Regions from separate parts of the Pseudoalteromonas sp. KG3 genome, predicted to be linked through region 1. Evidence: predicted binding sites of a transcription regulator. Region 1 holds the regulator's gene; the other holds the start of a gene.
The links. Region 1 encodes sigma-54, which starts transcription at its own class of promoters, with help from an activator protein. Its sites were predicted from a motif close to GTTGGCACGNNNNTNGNNT; they were not measured.

Region 1 (7,701 bases):
ATTCGCGAATAATTTTGTCCGGCGAGTTGGTGAGTAGAGTGGTCAGCGACATTGCGCCTAAAAAGCAGTTATGTTTATCAACTACGTAAAGGTCATCGGTGCCCTCTGGTAGCTCGCCACGTAAGCGTAAGTAGCGTAGCACCACGTCAATGGTGACGTCTGGGCGAATGGTTACCGTATCGGTATTCATCAGTGCGCCAGCCGAGCGCTCTTGATAAGAGAGTGCTTGGGTTGCACGTTCGCGGTCTTGACTGTCCATGGCGCTGACGACGTCTTGGTAGACGGTGTCAGGTAAGCTACGTAATACTTCCCCTAAATCATCGTGGCTCATGTCCTCGGTCGCGGCAGCAATGTGCTCCGGTTCCATTTGGGCGATGATCCCTAAGCGAACATCTTCAGAAAGCTCTTCGAGTACGTCACCTTGTACATCTGGATCAACGAGTTGCCATAGTAAGGTACGAATTTTATGCGGGGATGATTCGAGTAGTAACGCCGTGTCACACGGAGCCGTTTTTGCCAACATACGCCTTACTTGAACAAATTGACCATTATTAAGTGACTTGGTCACTTGTTTTAGTTGTTGTAGTGGATAATCTTGTTCAAAAGCTTCTGGCATTGGCGTCCTTAAGTTATTAATACAGTTTATTGGGTAGGCAAGACTTTGATAATTCAGGCTGATTGCTTAAACCAGCAACTTATTCAGTTTAACGCAATTTTGTTGTGCTGACTACGGACTATTCTTGCTCGTTAAAGCGTTGCGCGATGAGCTCGCCAATGGCAGCAAGAGCCGGTTCAGCATCTGGTCCTTCGCAGACTACTTTCACTTCTTTGCCTTGGCTGCTTTCTAATAACATTAGGCCCAGTACGCTATCGCCTGCGGCTTGTTTATCGTCTTGATGAAGCGTGATACTGGCATCAAACTGCACGGCTAATTGTGCTAATACACTGGCTGCACGGGCATGTAAGCCCAGTTTGTTTTTTATTAAAAATGTATCTTCTAAGCGCATCAACATTCCTTACTGTAAACGTGTGTTGTTATTCTTGCTCGCGGTGGCGAATTTTTACATTGCTGTGGCTCATTGAAAAGCTTTCACCAATGGTTTGCGCTAAATAAACTGAACGATGTTGACCGCCAGTACAACCAATTGCGATTGTGAGATAACTACGGTTGTTTCGCTCTAGATGTGGTAACCAAGTTTGCACAAAGGTTTGGATCTGCCAAGTGAACTTTTGCACGATGCTGTGGCTGGCTAAATAATCTTTTACTGGTTGATCAAGGCCGGTAAGTGGCTTTAACTCAGGTTCCCAATGTGGGTTTGGTAAAAACCGCGCATCAAATACGTAATCGGCCTCTTTTGGAATGCCATACTTAAAGCCAAATGATTCAAAGGTAATGATTAGTTTTTTGTCTTTTTTACCTAAAATTTTCTCACGGATTGACTCTGCCAGCTGGTGGACACTAAGGTCGGTGGTATCCAGCATAAAATCGGCACGAGTTGTTAGCACATCAAGTAATACTTTTTCTTGTTTGATAGCTAAATCGAGCGGCAAAGAATCCAATGATAATGGGTGTAAGCGGCGAGTTTCAGAAAAGCGTTTGATCAGCGTTTGATCATCACAATCTAAATAAAATAATGTTGGATTGGCGAAACCTGGCAAGTATTCAAGAATATCGTTAAATTCTTCTTGTTCTTTCGGTAAATTACGCACATCAATGCTAACTGCAATTTTGTCGTAATTATCAGAAACACTACGCACTAATGAAGGTAATAAGTTTACTGGAATATTATCAACACAATAATAGCCAAGATCTTCGACTACGCGCAGTGCAACAGATTTACCTGAGCCAGAGCGGCCACTGATGATGATTAACTCCATGTAAACTCTCCTTCATTTGGCTACGACTGCTCAACAATAACGTGATATAAATCTTGATCTGTTTTTGCACTACGTAATTGTTTGCAAAAATCTTTATCGTTAAGTTTATCAGCAATTGTGGCTAACGTCTTTAAATGAAGTTGGCTATCACCATCTGGTACGATGAGGGCGATAAAGAGATCCACAGGACGGTTATCAATCGCATCAAAATTAATCGGTGTTTCGCTTACTAAAATTATCGCTAGTGGGCTTTCAATACCCGTCATACGGCCATGTGGAATAGCAATACCACGACCAATCCCCGTACTGCCTAGTTTTTCTCTGGCGAGTAATGCATCGAGGATTTCTTGTTGTGATAGCTGAGGAAGTTGTTCATGAGCCAATTGGCTGATAAATTCAATGATCCGTTTTTTGCTATTAAAAAGGACCGCAGCTTTGCTGCAGTCCTGGCAAATAAGTGAGCTTAATTTCATAGTATTAGTGTCGAGCGTGCTTCTCTTTGTGTTTGATTACTTGACGGTCAAGTTTGTCAATTAGTCCGTCAATGGCTGCATACATGTCTTGGTGCTCAGTTGAGGCAAATAATTCAGCGCCACTAACATGTATTGTGGCTTCTGCTTTTTGGCTTAGCTTTTCAACGTCAAGAATAACATGGACATTGTTGATGTGATCAAAATGCCTCTCAAGCTTCGCAAACTTATTGTTTACATAGTCTCTTAATGAATCAGTAATTTCTACGTGACGACCAGTTAAATTTAGTTGCATAAGCATTTTCCTTTTTTGATTTTACGCCTTAAATCAAACTCTTTCTTTGATTTGACGGTGGAATAGCCAGTGACTCGCGGTATTTTGCAATAGTCCGTCTAGCTACTTTGATACCTTGCTCTGCCAATATATCTGCAATTTTACTATCACTCAATGGTTTCGCTGAGTTTTCTGCGCTGATCAGTTTTCTGATCAATGCGCGAATTGCGGTAGACGAACATTCACCGCCGTTCTCAGTGCTTACATGACTTGAGAAAAAATATTTTAGCTCAAAAATACCCCGTGGAGTATGCATGTATTTTTGGGTTGTTACGCGAGAAATTGTCGACTCATGCATTTCAACCATTTCAGCAACGTCATTTAGCACCATCGGGCGCATAGCTTCAGGGCCATGTTCAAAGAATCCTTGCTGCTGTTTAACAATGCAGTTGGTTACTTTGAGTAATGTGTCGTTACGACTTTCTAGGCTTTTTATAAACCATTTAGCTTCTTGCAGATGCGAACGAATAAATTGGCTGTCAGTGCTCGATTTAACGGAGCGTGACATGGCCGCATATTGGCTGTTCACTCTAATTTTTGGCATGCTGTCTGGATTAAGTTCAACCACCCAGCGGCCTTTAATTTTTTTCACTGATACATCAGGAATAACGTACTCTGACTCTTCCCGTACTATGGTATCCGCAGGCTTTGGGTTGAGACTGTGGATCAGTGTCATGACTTCTTTTAAATCTTCTTCTTTAAGCTTAGTCTTTTTCATCAAAGTGCGATAGTCGCGACTAGCTAATAAATCGATATGATCCGTTAAAATCATTTTTGTCTCTGCAATCCAAGGAGTTGCAGGATCAAATTGATTTAATTGAATACATAAACACTCTTGTAAACTACGGGCGGCAATGCCAACAGGATCAAATAATTGAATGCGCTTTAAAACCGCTTGCACTTCGTCCAGTTCGATTTCTTCTTCGCTGTTGCCTTGATTTAAGCTCTCTACAAGGTCTTCACAGCTGAGTGTTAAAATACCAGAGTCATCAATGGCCTCAACAATGGCAATGGCGATTGCTTCATCGGTTGGGCTAAAGGGCGTTAGCTGTAACTGCCACATTAAATATTCATGCAAGGTCTCTGTTGAGGCGCCTTGATAAATAGATTCATCTTCGGGCATTGGCCCCGATGAACTGTTAGGCGCAGCACTCATGTATTCATCCCAAGTGACGTCCATTGCCATTTCGTCACTGAGGGTTTCTTTACTTAATGCTTCGCTGCTTTCTTGTTCGTATTCGCTAGGCTTGTCGTCCGCTGAGGCACTGACAGTTAAGTCATCGTTGTCTTGTTTTTGTTCGTTTTTGCCAGCAGCATCTTCTGAATATTCATGTTCTTCTAGTTCTAACAACGGATTGCTATCTAGCGCTTCTTGAATTTCTTGCTGGAGATCCAATGTACTGAGCTGCAATAAGCGAATAGCTTGTTGCAGTTGCGGTGTCATTGTAAGTTGCTGGCCCATGCGCAGCTGGAGTGATTGCCTCATGTATCTCTAACAATCCTTTTATTGTTGTCATTGTTAAGTTTAGCAGATGCTTTACCGAGTGTGGCTTTATAGCCTAAATTGCTCACCCAGGTAAACATCGCGAACTGTTTGGTCGGCAAGTACATGCTCAGGTGTGCCTGATGCAATTAACTCCCCATGAGAAACTATGTAGGCTTTTTCACAAACATCAAGGGTTTCTCGTACATTGTGGTCGGTAATAAGTACGCCAATACCACGGTTTTTAAGGTGTTCAATAATCTTCTTTATATCTAACACTGAAATAGGATCAACGCCAGCAAAAGGCTCATCTAGCAGGATAAATTTTGGATTTGCGGCTAAAGCGCGCGCAATTTCAACGCGACGGCGTTCACCACCCGATAACGCCATACCTTGGCTGTCACGAATATGTTGAATGCTAAATTCATCAAGTAAGCTGTCGAGGGCTTCTTCTCTGGCTTGTTTTTTTAGGTCTTTGCGAGTTTCTAAAATCGCCATCAAGTTTTGATACACAGTCAACTTGCGAAATATCGATGACTCCTGAGGCAAGTAACCAATTCCCAAGCGGGCACGGCTATGCATTGGTAGCAGGGTAATGTCATTATCATCAATACTGATTTTACCTTTGTCGCTAGGCACTAAACCGACAATCATGTAAAAAGTAGTGGTTTTACCTGCGCCATTTGGGCCCAGTAAACCAACAATGCTGCCAGCGGTGACTTCTAAACCAACACTTTTGACTACTTGACGACCTTTGTAGCTTTTAGCTAAAAATTCAGCTTTTAATGTACTCATGGCTGACCTTTAGATTTGGTTTTTTTACTGTCTACAGGCACGAGTATGGTGTGTACGCGATCGTCTGAACTAGCGCCTTTTTCAGCACTGATCAGTTGTTGGTCCATGTCGTAGGTAATGCTTTTAGCGTTAATCTTTTGCCCTGCTTGAGTAACCTGTGCGTCACCAATTAGCGTTAAGTAGCGTTTTGCAACGTCGTAACGAACTTCATCTGCGCTGGCGCTCATAATTGTGCCATCGGCTTGTTTTTCTTCAAAATAAGCCGGGCTGCCAGTTGCGACTAGTAATTGTTTATTATCGCCTAAGTCTTCACGTTTGTGCACTTCAAGGCGATCAGCTTTGATACGACGGTTACCATGAATGATCTCAACATTTTTTTCAAAAATACCGATATTATCTTTCAGTTGTGCAAGCTGCTTGTCTGCACTGATCGATACTTGATCTGCAGGCGGTGAGGCCGTCTCTGCAAAACTTGAAAAGGCTATGAATAAGCTTGGTATAACAAGCAAGTGAGCAAATTTATTGGTCATAATATATGGTTCGCGTATGGTTAATTAGTTCTACCACTTCGGCTTTTAAGTCGGCATGGAGGCCGCGCCCAGTGATCTTTAAATTTGGTCCGATCAATTCTACTGGTTGTTCAGAACTCATGGTTTGCAGTTCAATATCAACCTGAATGTTGTCTGCGTTTATATGTTCAATCATGGCGTTGTTGGTGAGGTTTTTAGCCACCACATTGCCTTCTAAAATTAATTGATGATTTTCATATAAGGTGGCTTCGTCTGCATTAATTTGCCACGTTTGTTGTTGATTATATAAAGTAAAAATAGGTTGCTCAAAGTAAGTAAAACCTAACTGCTGGTACAGCTCCATTTTTGCAGCGGTTACTTTGTGACTAATTTTACCTTGTTCATCAAACGCGGTTTGTTTTAATGCCACCGCTGTGTAATCAGGTTTTGCTATTATATCTTCTTGATTCTGTACTGTGGTTGTAGGCTGATTAAAATAAGGGAACCACAGCCACACCATACAAACGACGAACAATACGCATAATATCAAACGCGCACTATTCATGAGCTGGTTCCTTCGCAGGTTAATGATTTACCATTTTCAAGCATCAGTAAATCAGTTAACTCACGCACTGCACCAAAGCCACCTGGCAACATGGTTGTATAGTGTGAAATACGTTTTATGAGTGGGTGTGCATCATTAACTGCTACCGCAAACCCCACCAATTCCATCACTGGCATATCAGGACCGTCGTCACCAATGTAGGCAATTTGCTCATCAGTTAACTGCAGTTTATCTTTGAGCTGTTGATAAGCTTGCAACTTATTTTCTTGGCCTTGATAAATATGCGGTACAGTCAGGCTAGTCATTCGTTGCTGAACTATCTGTGAATGACGACCGGTGATCACGGCGACTTCAAAACCACTGTTGATCAAGGCTTTAATGCCAAAGCCGTCTTTGGTATTAAAGGCTTTTAGCTCTTCACCCTGGTTGCCTAAATAAATACGGCCATCTGAAAATACGCCATCAATGTCGCAAATAAGCAGTTTAATTTTCTGTGCGCGGCTGCGTACATCATCACAAAGCGGCTGGTATAAATCAGCAAACTGCATTATAAAACTCCTGCTTTTAGCAAATCCTGCATGTTCAGTGCACCAATAGGATGTTGATTATCATCAATCACAATTAAGCCGTTGATACGCTTATTTTCCATAATGTTGAGTGCCTCTGCGGCGAGCATATCTGCGGTTGCTGTAGTACAAGAACGGGTCATTACAGTGCTTATCAAAGTGCTATGAATATCAACCCGTTGCTCTAAAATACGGCGTAAATCACCGTCAGTAAACAATCCTGCAAGCTGGTTGTTATCATCAACAATAGCGGTCATACCTAAGCCTTTGGCAGACATTTCAATTAACGCATCTTTGATGCATTGTTTGTCATTAATGATAGGTGTTGCATCACCACTGTGCATAATATCTTTTAAGCATAGCAGTAAGCGTTTACCTAAGCTGCCACCTGGGTGTGATAGTGCAAAGTCGTCGGCGGTAAATCCGCGAGTCTCTAGCAGCGCAACAGCGATTGCATCACCCATCGCGAGCGTGGCTGTGGTGCTGGCTGTAGGTGCAAGCCCTAATGGGCAGGCTTCTTGGCTTACTTTAATACATACATGAGCATCCGCCCACTTTGCCATTGACGATGCTGGATTACCGGTCATGGCAATCATTTTTGCGCCAATACGTTTAATAACTGGAATTATATTGAGTACTTCGCTGGTTTCACCTGAGTTGGATAGCAACATGACTACATCATCGCGGGTGATCATCCCTAAATCGCCATGGCTTGCTTCACCAGGATGAACAAAAAACGCTGGTGTACCGGTACTTGCCAATGTTGCAGCAATTTTATTGCCAATATGACCGGATTTTCCCATACCCACTACAATGATCCTGCCATGGCATTGATACATTAGTTGGCAAGCTCGATTAAAGTTTTCGTCTAGGTATTGGACTATCTCAGTCAGTGCTTGGCGCTCGATATCGAGAACCCGCTTACCTTGTTCAATAAAATTTAACTGCGTCATCGTGTTATCCATTTTTGGGTAGCATTAAGCAACTTGGTTGAAAATATAACCTTGATAGACTAAAAACGCGACCAATAACAGGCCACCTTCAACTCGATTAATGCGTCTTGTGCCTCTAAAACTTAAAGACATAGCAATCAATGCTATG
Region 2 (7,701 bases), 1.2 Mb from region 1:
AATCTTCCACGGCATTAAGCATCACTTGGCTTTGCTGTTTTGGATCAATCCCTTCTTCACATCCTAAAAAGTCTAAGAAGAAGTCGGCGACTTTGCGCCCTGCTCGGCCTTTTATAAAGGAGATATAGCGATTGTCTTCTGCTTGCGTATCCCAACCGGTTAAATCGATGCGGGCCGCCAGTTGCATGCGCGAAATATCTAAATGACGCGACGACGCTAAATCAAGATCAGAAGTAATTGAGTAATGCTCTTTGATGTTGATCATAGCAATCAGCATGTAGTCAGTGGCTACATATTGGTAATGACAAAAAATTAAATAACCGGTTTCGTTAAACGCGTATTTATTTAACTCTTCTTTTAAAACCGTGGTAGCTTGCTCGGTCATGTGCCAAAAACCAAGTTCGTGATTACGGTAGCTTTGCATCGCTGAGGCAACCACAGAGTTTTTATCACCACTGAAAGCACAAAACCCTTTACCTGGTTTGCCGTTGTATGCGTGATGAAGTTGCTCGATGAATACGGCAACTTTTTCATTCACTGCCATTTCGTCATTGCGCAAATGAATTTGCGTATCGTCGTCTTTTTTGTCTACATAATGAACGACTAACTTTTTAACATCTATTGCCATCTTTGTTTTTCACGCCTCTGGTGTTAAAATGTGAGAATATAACTCTTTTATTGAACCAACTGATGCCAATCTTATCAAAATATTCTAATGATGAAGTAGAACAAATCGTCGATCAGCTCATTGATGTGTTAACTAAGCACAATGCGCCGGTTGATTTAAGTCTTATGTGTTTAGGAAATTCTATCACGCATATCTTAAAAGAGCATGTACCAACAGGGAAAAGACAAGCGGTTGCAGACAATTTTGCTAAAGCACTTGCGCAATCGGTTAAATAGACTTTATGAATTTATCGCAGCACAATCAATTTTCGTCTAAAGCAAGTCAATTATTAAGTTGGGGGCATTGGTTCACATTCGCCAATATCGGCTTAGTGTTGCTTATAAGTTTAAGCTACTTATTTGCTGACTCTCCGCCAACTAGCTTTATGGGTATTCTTTATATGCTAGTGACTTGGCTTAGCCACACTAGTTTTATTACCTTTATTGCTTTTGTGCTGACGGTATTTCCGCTGAGTTTGATATTTCCTTATCCGCGACATATTCGCGGTATGGCGGCGATCCTCGCCACCTGTGGAGCATCTTTACTGACTCTCGATGCCTATGTCTATTTTAACTTAGGGTATCACTTAAGTAGCTCTGCACTACCTGAAATTATCAGTTTATTGTGGCACCGGTTAACTAGTTCCCCAGCCCTAACCACCTTACTTGCTGGCGGTATTGTCATGCTCATTTTTGCATTTCAATTACTCGCAAGTAACTATACATGGCACCATTTAGCGCGTTTAAAACAGTATAAGTTTGCCCGTTATGCCAGTTCGTTTTTATTAGTGTGTTTTGCACTGAGCCACAGTATTCATATTTGGGCTGATGCTAATTTAAAATTTGATATCACCAAGCAAGATAATGTATTACCGCTGTCTTACCCAACAACGGCTAAAAGTTTGTTGGCAAAAAATGATTTATTAGACATCGAAAGTTATAAGCAAGCTCACAATGTGAAACTTAATACACAAAACATGAATTACCTTGCCCCGGCTCCCCTTGCTCGGTGCGATAACTTTAGTGCTGCAACTATTGATATTTTAGTGTTTAACACTGATGAGGCATTAACAAGTTTTGCTGAACAACATACTAATTTGCATAAAACAGAGCGCTTTTTACAACCGAGTGCTCATCAAGATGCTTTATTTAGCTTAATTTACGGTTTACCTGCGTATTACAAACCAGCATTAATGACAGAGCAAACATTGCCTGTTTGGCAAAGTAATCGTCGCAGTATGAGTATCAATGGCTTTGCTGATTACGACTACATTAATAACGATACAGCCAACAATGCAGCCATTCGTATTATAGAGGCTGATGAAAATACCACGCTTCGTGCAGATGTTACGCAAGTATTTGCATTTAGTTTAGCCAGTACTGAGCAAGGTATTGTTTCAGCCTCGTCATTATATAGCACTGATAAAAAAGTAACCCGGATTGAAGGTTTGATCCAACCAAGTGATTTAATTGCTACCAGTGTCGGGCAATATCTAGGCTGTAAAACTATCGCCCAACAAACGATGTTAGGCGTTAATTTATATGGCAAAAAAGATGATATGGGGGTTAACTATTCGCAAGGCGTTTTTATTGCTTATAAGAAAGACCGTATCACGTTAATTGATTCCGACGGTAATTATAAGAATATTTCTGCTGCACAGGGATTTTCTATCGAGCAAGGTTTAGATATTCCATTTTTAGTGCAGAGTATTAAAAAACTAAAAACCTTTACCCAATAACGCCACTGGCGATTTGCCCTAGTTAGGTTATAGTTTTATATTCAACTATGACCTAACTAGGGAAGGCTGTGTAATGAAACTGTGTGCTCTGTACGTTATTTTTATCAGTTTGCTCCTCGTTGCTGAGCCGGCTGCTTGCGCCGATAAATATTACAAATGCGTTACCGACAAAGGCACTACATTTAGCCAGTTTCCTTGTGGCGGTCAAGCCACAGAGCATAAATTGACCGTATCACCAAATGTTACGCCCTCCAGTGGTAATCATGTCAAACTTCTTAATTCACTTGAACGTGAACAAATTGTTCGCAATCTCAATGCTGAAATTCGTAGCGTAAAACACAAGCTAGCCATTCTAAGCCGCGACCGTGATCGTGCTGAATATATGCAGCAACAACGGCTTAATCGTTTAATGAGTGATGATGAGAGAAAAAGCCTTACAAAAGATATAAAAAAACAAATAAAAGTACTTAATAAAACCTATGCCAAAAATACTAAAGCCGTTAACAAGCAACTCTCCGAATTAGAAAAAAAACTAAAACATTATGATTAAGCTATTGGGTTTTACCAATATTTAGCATACTCTTAACAATTGTAGAGTATATGCTCTATCGTCATTTTGGAGTACCCGTTCATGCAGCCACAAAACATTGCCGAGCTAATTTTAAATGGCTTTAAAAAACATTATAAATTATTTCAGCAGATCACTGCACAAGCCCCTCTCGCATTTGCCAAGCGAGACTGGGCAAAAATGCATGATATTAGCCGCCTGCGAATAACCTATTATGATGAACGGGTAAACGAAACAACCCAGCAATTGCAACAGCACGCCAAGCAACTTGATGAGTCTTTGTGGTTACAAACAAAACAGACCTATCAGCATTTTTTAACCTTTCACCCACAGGCAGAATTGGCTGAAACGTTTTATAATTCAGTATTTTGTCGGTTGTTTCATCGGCGTTATTTTAATAATGATTTTATTTTTGTTAAAGCCACCTTAGCCGATGCGCCTGCGCTTCCTGTTGAAGCCGAATACCGTAGTTATTTTCCTGTTGTAGACGGCTTAAAACCAACAATTCGTAAAATGATTAATCAGTTTGACTTTAAAGCCGATTTTGTGAATTTAGAGCGCGATATACGACTGCTTGTAAAAGCGTTTTACAAACAAGCGCCCGATACACACCACCGTGCATGGCAAATGCGTTTTGATATTTTGCAAACACCTTTTTATCGTAATAAAGCCGCGTATATTGTTGGTCGTGTAGTGTCGCAAAGTGGCGTGCAACCCTTTATTATTGCCGTATTACATCATCAAGATGAAGGTCTTTATTTAGATGCGCTACTGACTAACTCATCACAAATGCGGGTTATTTTTGGTTTTGCCCGCGCCTATTTTATGGTTGAAACTCATGCACCTTCAGCTTTAGTGCGATTCTTAAATCAACTAATGCCCAACAAAACCTTAGCCGAGCTTTACAATGCCATCGGTTTTCATAAACAGGGCAAAACAGAATTCTATCGTGAGTTTTTAACCCATTTACAACGCTCTACTGATGACTTTGTGATTGCCCCTGGCACACCTGGTATGGTGATGATGGTATTTACCCTGCCTTCTTTTGATTATGTGTTTAAAATAATTAAAGATAAGTTTGGTGAGAGCAAACCGTTTGGTCGCGATACAGTACTTAAACGCTACCAATTAGTAAAAAGCCACGACCGTGTTGGCCGTATGGCCGATACTATAGAGTATTCTAACGTCGTATTCCCACTCGCACGTTTTAACGCTACATTACTTGCGCAGCTTAAGGAAACCATTGGCTCATCGATGATCATTGAAGGAGACTTATTGATCATCAAACATATGTATATTGAACGACGGATGACACCGCTCAATTTATACTTAGAGAACGCCAACTACGAGGATGCTGCCGTTGCAATAACAGAATACGGCCAAGCCCTTAAAGAGATGATCGCGGTTAATATATTTCCTGGCGACATGCTGCTTAAAAACTTTGGCGTGAGTAAACATAAGCGCATTATTTTTTACGATTATGATGAAGTGCAATATTTAACAGATATGAACTTCAGAGCGCTGCCTAAAGCAAAAAGCTATGACGACTACTTAACCAATGAGCAAAGCTACTCTGTAGCACCACAGGATGTATTTCCTGAACAATTATGCACTTTTGTAATGCCTAACCAGCGTTATAAGGAAATTTTTACTCAGGCACATCCTGAGTTACTCGATGTAATATTTTGGCAGCAAGCACAACAAAATGTAAGAAAAGGCATTGTTAGTCATATATACCCCTATCCGGCAGCACAGCGATTTATCCACCAGTGGTAAACGAAAGGACACACAATGAATATCAGTAAAATAGATTTAAACTTACTCGTTTATCTCGATACCTTATTACGCGAATGCAATGTTACTCGCGCCGCACATCAACTCAGTATTACACAACCGGCCATGAGTAATGGTTTAAAGCGTTTACGTAATTTATTTAATGATCCAATTTTGGTGCGAACAAGCGACGGAATGGTGCCAACCGAGCGAGCAATTGAATTACAGCCGGTGATCCGCGGTATATTAATGACCCTAGAAGAAACCCTTGCGCCTAATCGCGAGTTTGAAGCTGGTCAAAGTAAGCGAGTATTTCGTATTATGGCCAGCGATTATGCCGCCAGCACGTTAGCGCCTAAACTATTAAGTAAGCTTCATGCAGAAGCGCCCGATACCACTTTAGATATCCTAACTCCTAGTGACGTAACCTTTCATGATGTTGAAAATGGCAAAGTTGATATGGCGATTAACCGCTTTGAAAATTTACCGCAATCGTTCCATCATAAGCGAATTTGGAAAGACAGCTTTTGCTGCTTACTCAAAGCCGACAATCCAATAATCGAAAACTTCAGCTTAGATAGTTATTTAAAAGCCCGTCACATTTGGGTCAGTAAAACAGGTTTTGGGGTAGGTGTTGGCATGGATCCCAAAGATGTGCAAAAGCTAGGCTGGGTAGATGAAGCCCTCGCCCACTTTGGCAAACACCGTAACATTGCTACTTTCACCCGTAATTACCATGTTGCTATTCACTTAGCGAAAGAACAAAATTTAGTTGCGACGTTACCTTCAAAAGCAGCAAACATTTATTTAGACGATGCCGGTTTAAAAATACTTGAGCCACCTTTTCCTATTCCGCCATTTGAACTCGATATGATCTGGAGCCCATTATTACACCGTGACGCAAGTCATATTTGGTTACGGCAGAAAGTGGCTGAAGTAGCCGATGAGTTAAAATAACACTCTTACAAAGTCTGTGTAAAATTTGCTTACTGAGTTTAGCTTAGTAAGCAACCTCCCCCTCAAAAATATATTTTAACCATTAAAATACAACTGGTTATATAAAACCCTCACACTGGAACATAGCTTGCTTTAGTTAATATGAATTTCATTAAACTTAAAGAGGTCATAATTATGAATACCCATCAAGGACAAGACGTTAATCATATCACTGACATTATCCAAGTAATGAACAGCGGCATCGACTTTTATGAAAAAGCCCAAGAGAAAGTCAAAGATCCAGCAATTGGCGCACTTTTTCAACGTATGATAGATGCGCGCAAAGTGAGTGTTGAAAACCTTCAACCCTATGCAATCAATGAGCAAGGAGAACGCGAAGATGGCTCATCATTTGCTGTTGAAGCTCGCCGAGCCTACACTGCACTGATCACTAAATTTAGCTCAGATAACGATCAAACATATGTTAAAGAGCTTGAAGAAGTGGAAGATAAAACACTCTCAGAAATCAAAACAGCGATGAAAAAACCACAGCCCCATGACTGTGAAGCTGCACTGGCTAAAGTATTATTAACCATGCAAAGCTGCCATACCGAGATGAGCCGTATGCAAAAGCATTGATCACTATGCTTAAATCAAAGCCCAGCCAGATGCTGGGCTTTTTTATATCCATAACTATAGTCAAATGATTTTTATAACAAAATAATGCAAAAAATTAATAAAAATAGAATATTTATTTAACCACGGCATAAATTTTATCGTCTAGGCTTATTAATAGGTACCTACTACACCGCTGTGGCGCCGCAGCATTTTATCAAAAAAATAAGGTTCCATTATGAGAAATAAACAACATGTACAACAAGATAACGCAGATGTAGATATGACCCCGATGCTTGATATCGTGTTCATATTATTAATTTTCTTTATAGTTACAACATCGTTTGTAAAACCCGTTGCCATCGAGTTACAACGACCTTTAGATAAACCTAATATTGATAAACTAACTAAAAGCGCGCATTTTAGTATCGACCAAAATAATGCCGTACATTTTGGCGAACGGTTAATTGCGTTAGACCAAGTAGCCACTAACCTCGCCATGTTTGCAGCGAAGTATAAAATATCCGCAGTGCAAATTTCAGCGAACGAAAACAGTACCCATCAAACGTTGATGACAGTAATGAACAACATTAAAGGTTATGAAAACTACCCAATCACTCTAAAATCACTCTAAAATCACTCTAAAACAAAAAAAGGGCCTAACGGCCCTTTAAAGCTAAATAACGTAGGAGAAGTTATTTTAGAATCGGTATTCAGCACCTACATAATAGTAAGCACCGTTAAAGCCAAATGGCGCAGAGCGACGTGAATACTCAAATACCCCAGTAGAACTTACAATGGTATTACCTGCAGCATCCACTATAGTGCCTGCGCGTGAATTACCAATGGTGTTTTTATCTGGGTATACGTCAAATAAGTTGTTAGCACCAATATTCAGTGACAGATTATCAGTAACAAAGTAGTTCACTTTAACATCAGTTAGGATCTCAGCCCCGTAGGTTTGGCGACCACCGTCTTCAACTGTGTATTCACCGTAACGGTTAAGGGATAAGTTCACCGTCCAATCTTCTAAACGATATAGCGCACTTAAGTTAACTCTGTCTTGTGGTTGCCACTCTTCGATGATTGAGGTTTCTTGCGAAGAAAATACATCTTCAACAGGAATTGTCTCAAGGCCGCTGCCTTGTGGGGTAAATAAATCCACGACATCGGTTTCAGTAAAGTTAGCTGCTAAGGTAAAATCAAGCGTGCCGCCTAACCCTTCAGTATTCCAGGTTGCAACAAAATCAATACCTTGCGTTTCAGTGTCGGCCCCATTTAAGAAAAACTGCCCAGCACCTGCACCTGAGCTAACCAGCGCAGCATCTAAGGTGTCTGATAAGCCTTTGCCTAAACGATTACTGATCACAATGCGGTCATCAATATCAATTGAGTAGTAATCTA

Region 2: the regulator sigma-54 is predicted to act here: its motif matches at 5,818-5,836, upstream of NDQ71_RS04390 (PA2169 family four-helix-bundle protein).

Annotation. Positions count from the first base shown of each region.
Region 1 is NZ_CP098523.1:2,059,089-2,066,789, reverse strand. It holds gene mgtE (magnesium transporter) at 1-616, opposite strand, end outside; gene NDQ71_RS09830 (HPr family phosphocarrier protein) at 735-1,007, opposite strand; gene rapZ (RNase adapter RapZ) at 1,036-1,878, opposite strand; gene ptsN (PTS IIA-like nitrogen regulatory protein PtsN) at 1,899-2,351, opposite strand; gene hpf (ribosome hibernation promoting factor) at 2,356-2,643, opposite strand; gene NDQ71_RS09810 (RNA polymerase factor sigma-54) at 2,672-4,168, opposite strand; gene lptB (LPS export ABC transporter ATP-binding protein) at 4,235-4,960, opposite strand; gene lptA (lipopolysaccharide transport periplasmic protein LptA) at 4,957-5,490, opposite strand; gene lptC (LPS export ABC transporter periplasmic protein LptC) at 5,480-6,034, opposite strand; gene kdsC (3-deoxy-manno-octulosonate-8-phosphatase KdsC) at 6,031-6,582, opposite strand; gene NDQ71_RS09785 (KpsF/GutQ family sugar-phosphate isomerase) at 6,582-7,553, opposite strand; gene NDQ71_RS09780 (calcium/sodium antiporter) at 7,578-7,701, opposite strand, start outside.
Region 2 is NZ_CP098523.1:893,098-900,798, forward strand. It holds gene yejK (nucleoid-associated protein YejK) at 1-628, opposite strand, end outside; gene NDQ71_RS04365 (DUF1414 domain-containing protein) at 691-903, shown strand; gene NDQ71_RS04370 (DUF3413 domain-containing protein) at 909-2,405, shown strand; gene NDQ71_RS04375 (DUF4124 domain-containing protein) at 2,479-2,955, shown strand; gene aceK (bifunctional isocitrate dehydrogenase kinase/phosphatase) at 3,037-4,749, shown strand; gene NDQ71_RS04385 (LysR family transcriptional regulator) at 4,765-5,703, shown strand; gene NDQ71_RS04390 (PA2169 family four-helix-bundle protein) at 5,878-6,321, shown strand; gene NDQ71_RS04395 (biopolymer transporter ExbD) at 6,536-6,931, shown strand; gene NDQ71_RS04400 (TonB-dependent siderophore receptor) at 6,998-7,701, opposite strand, start outside.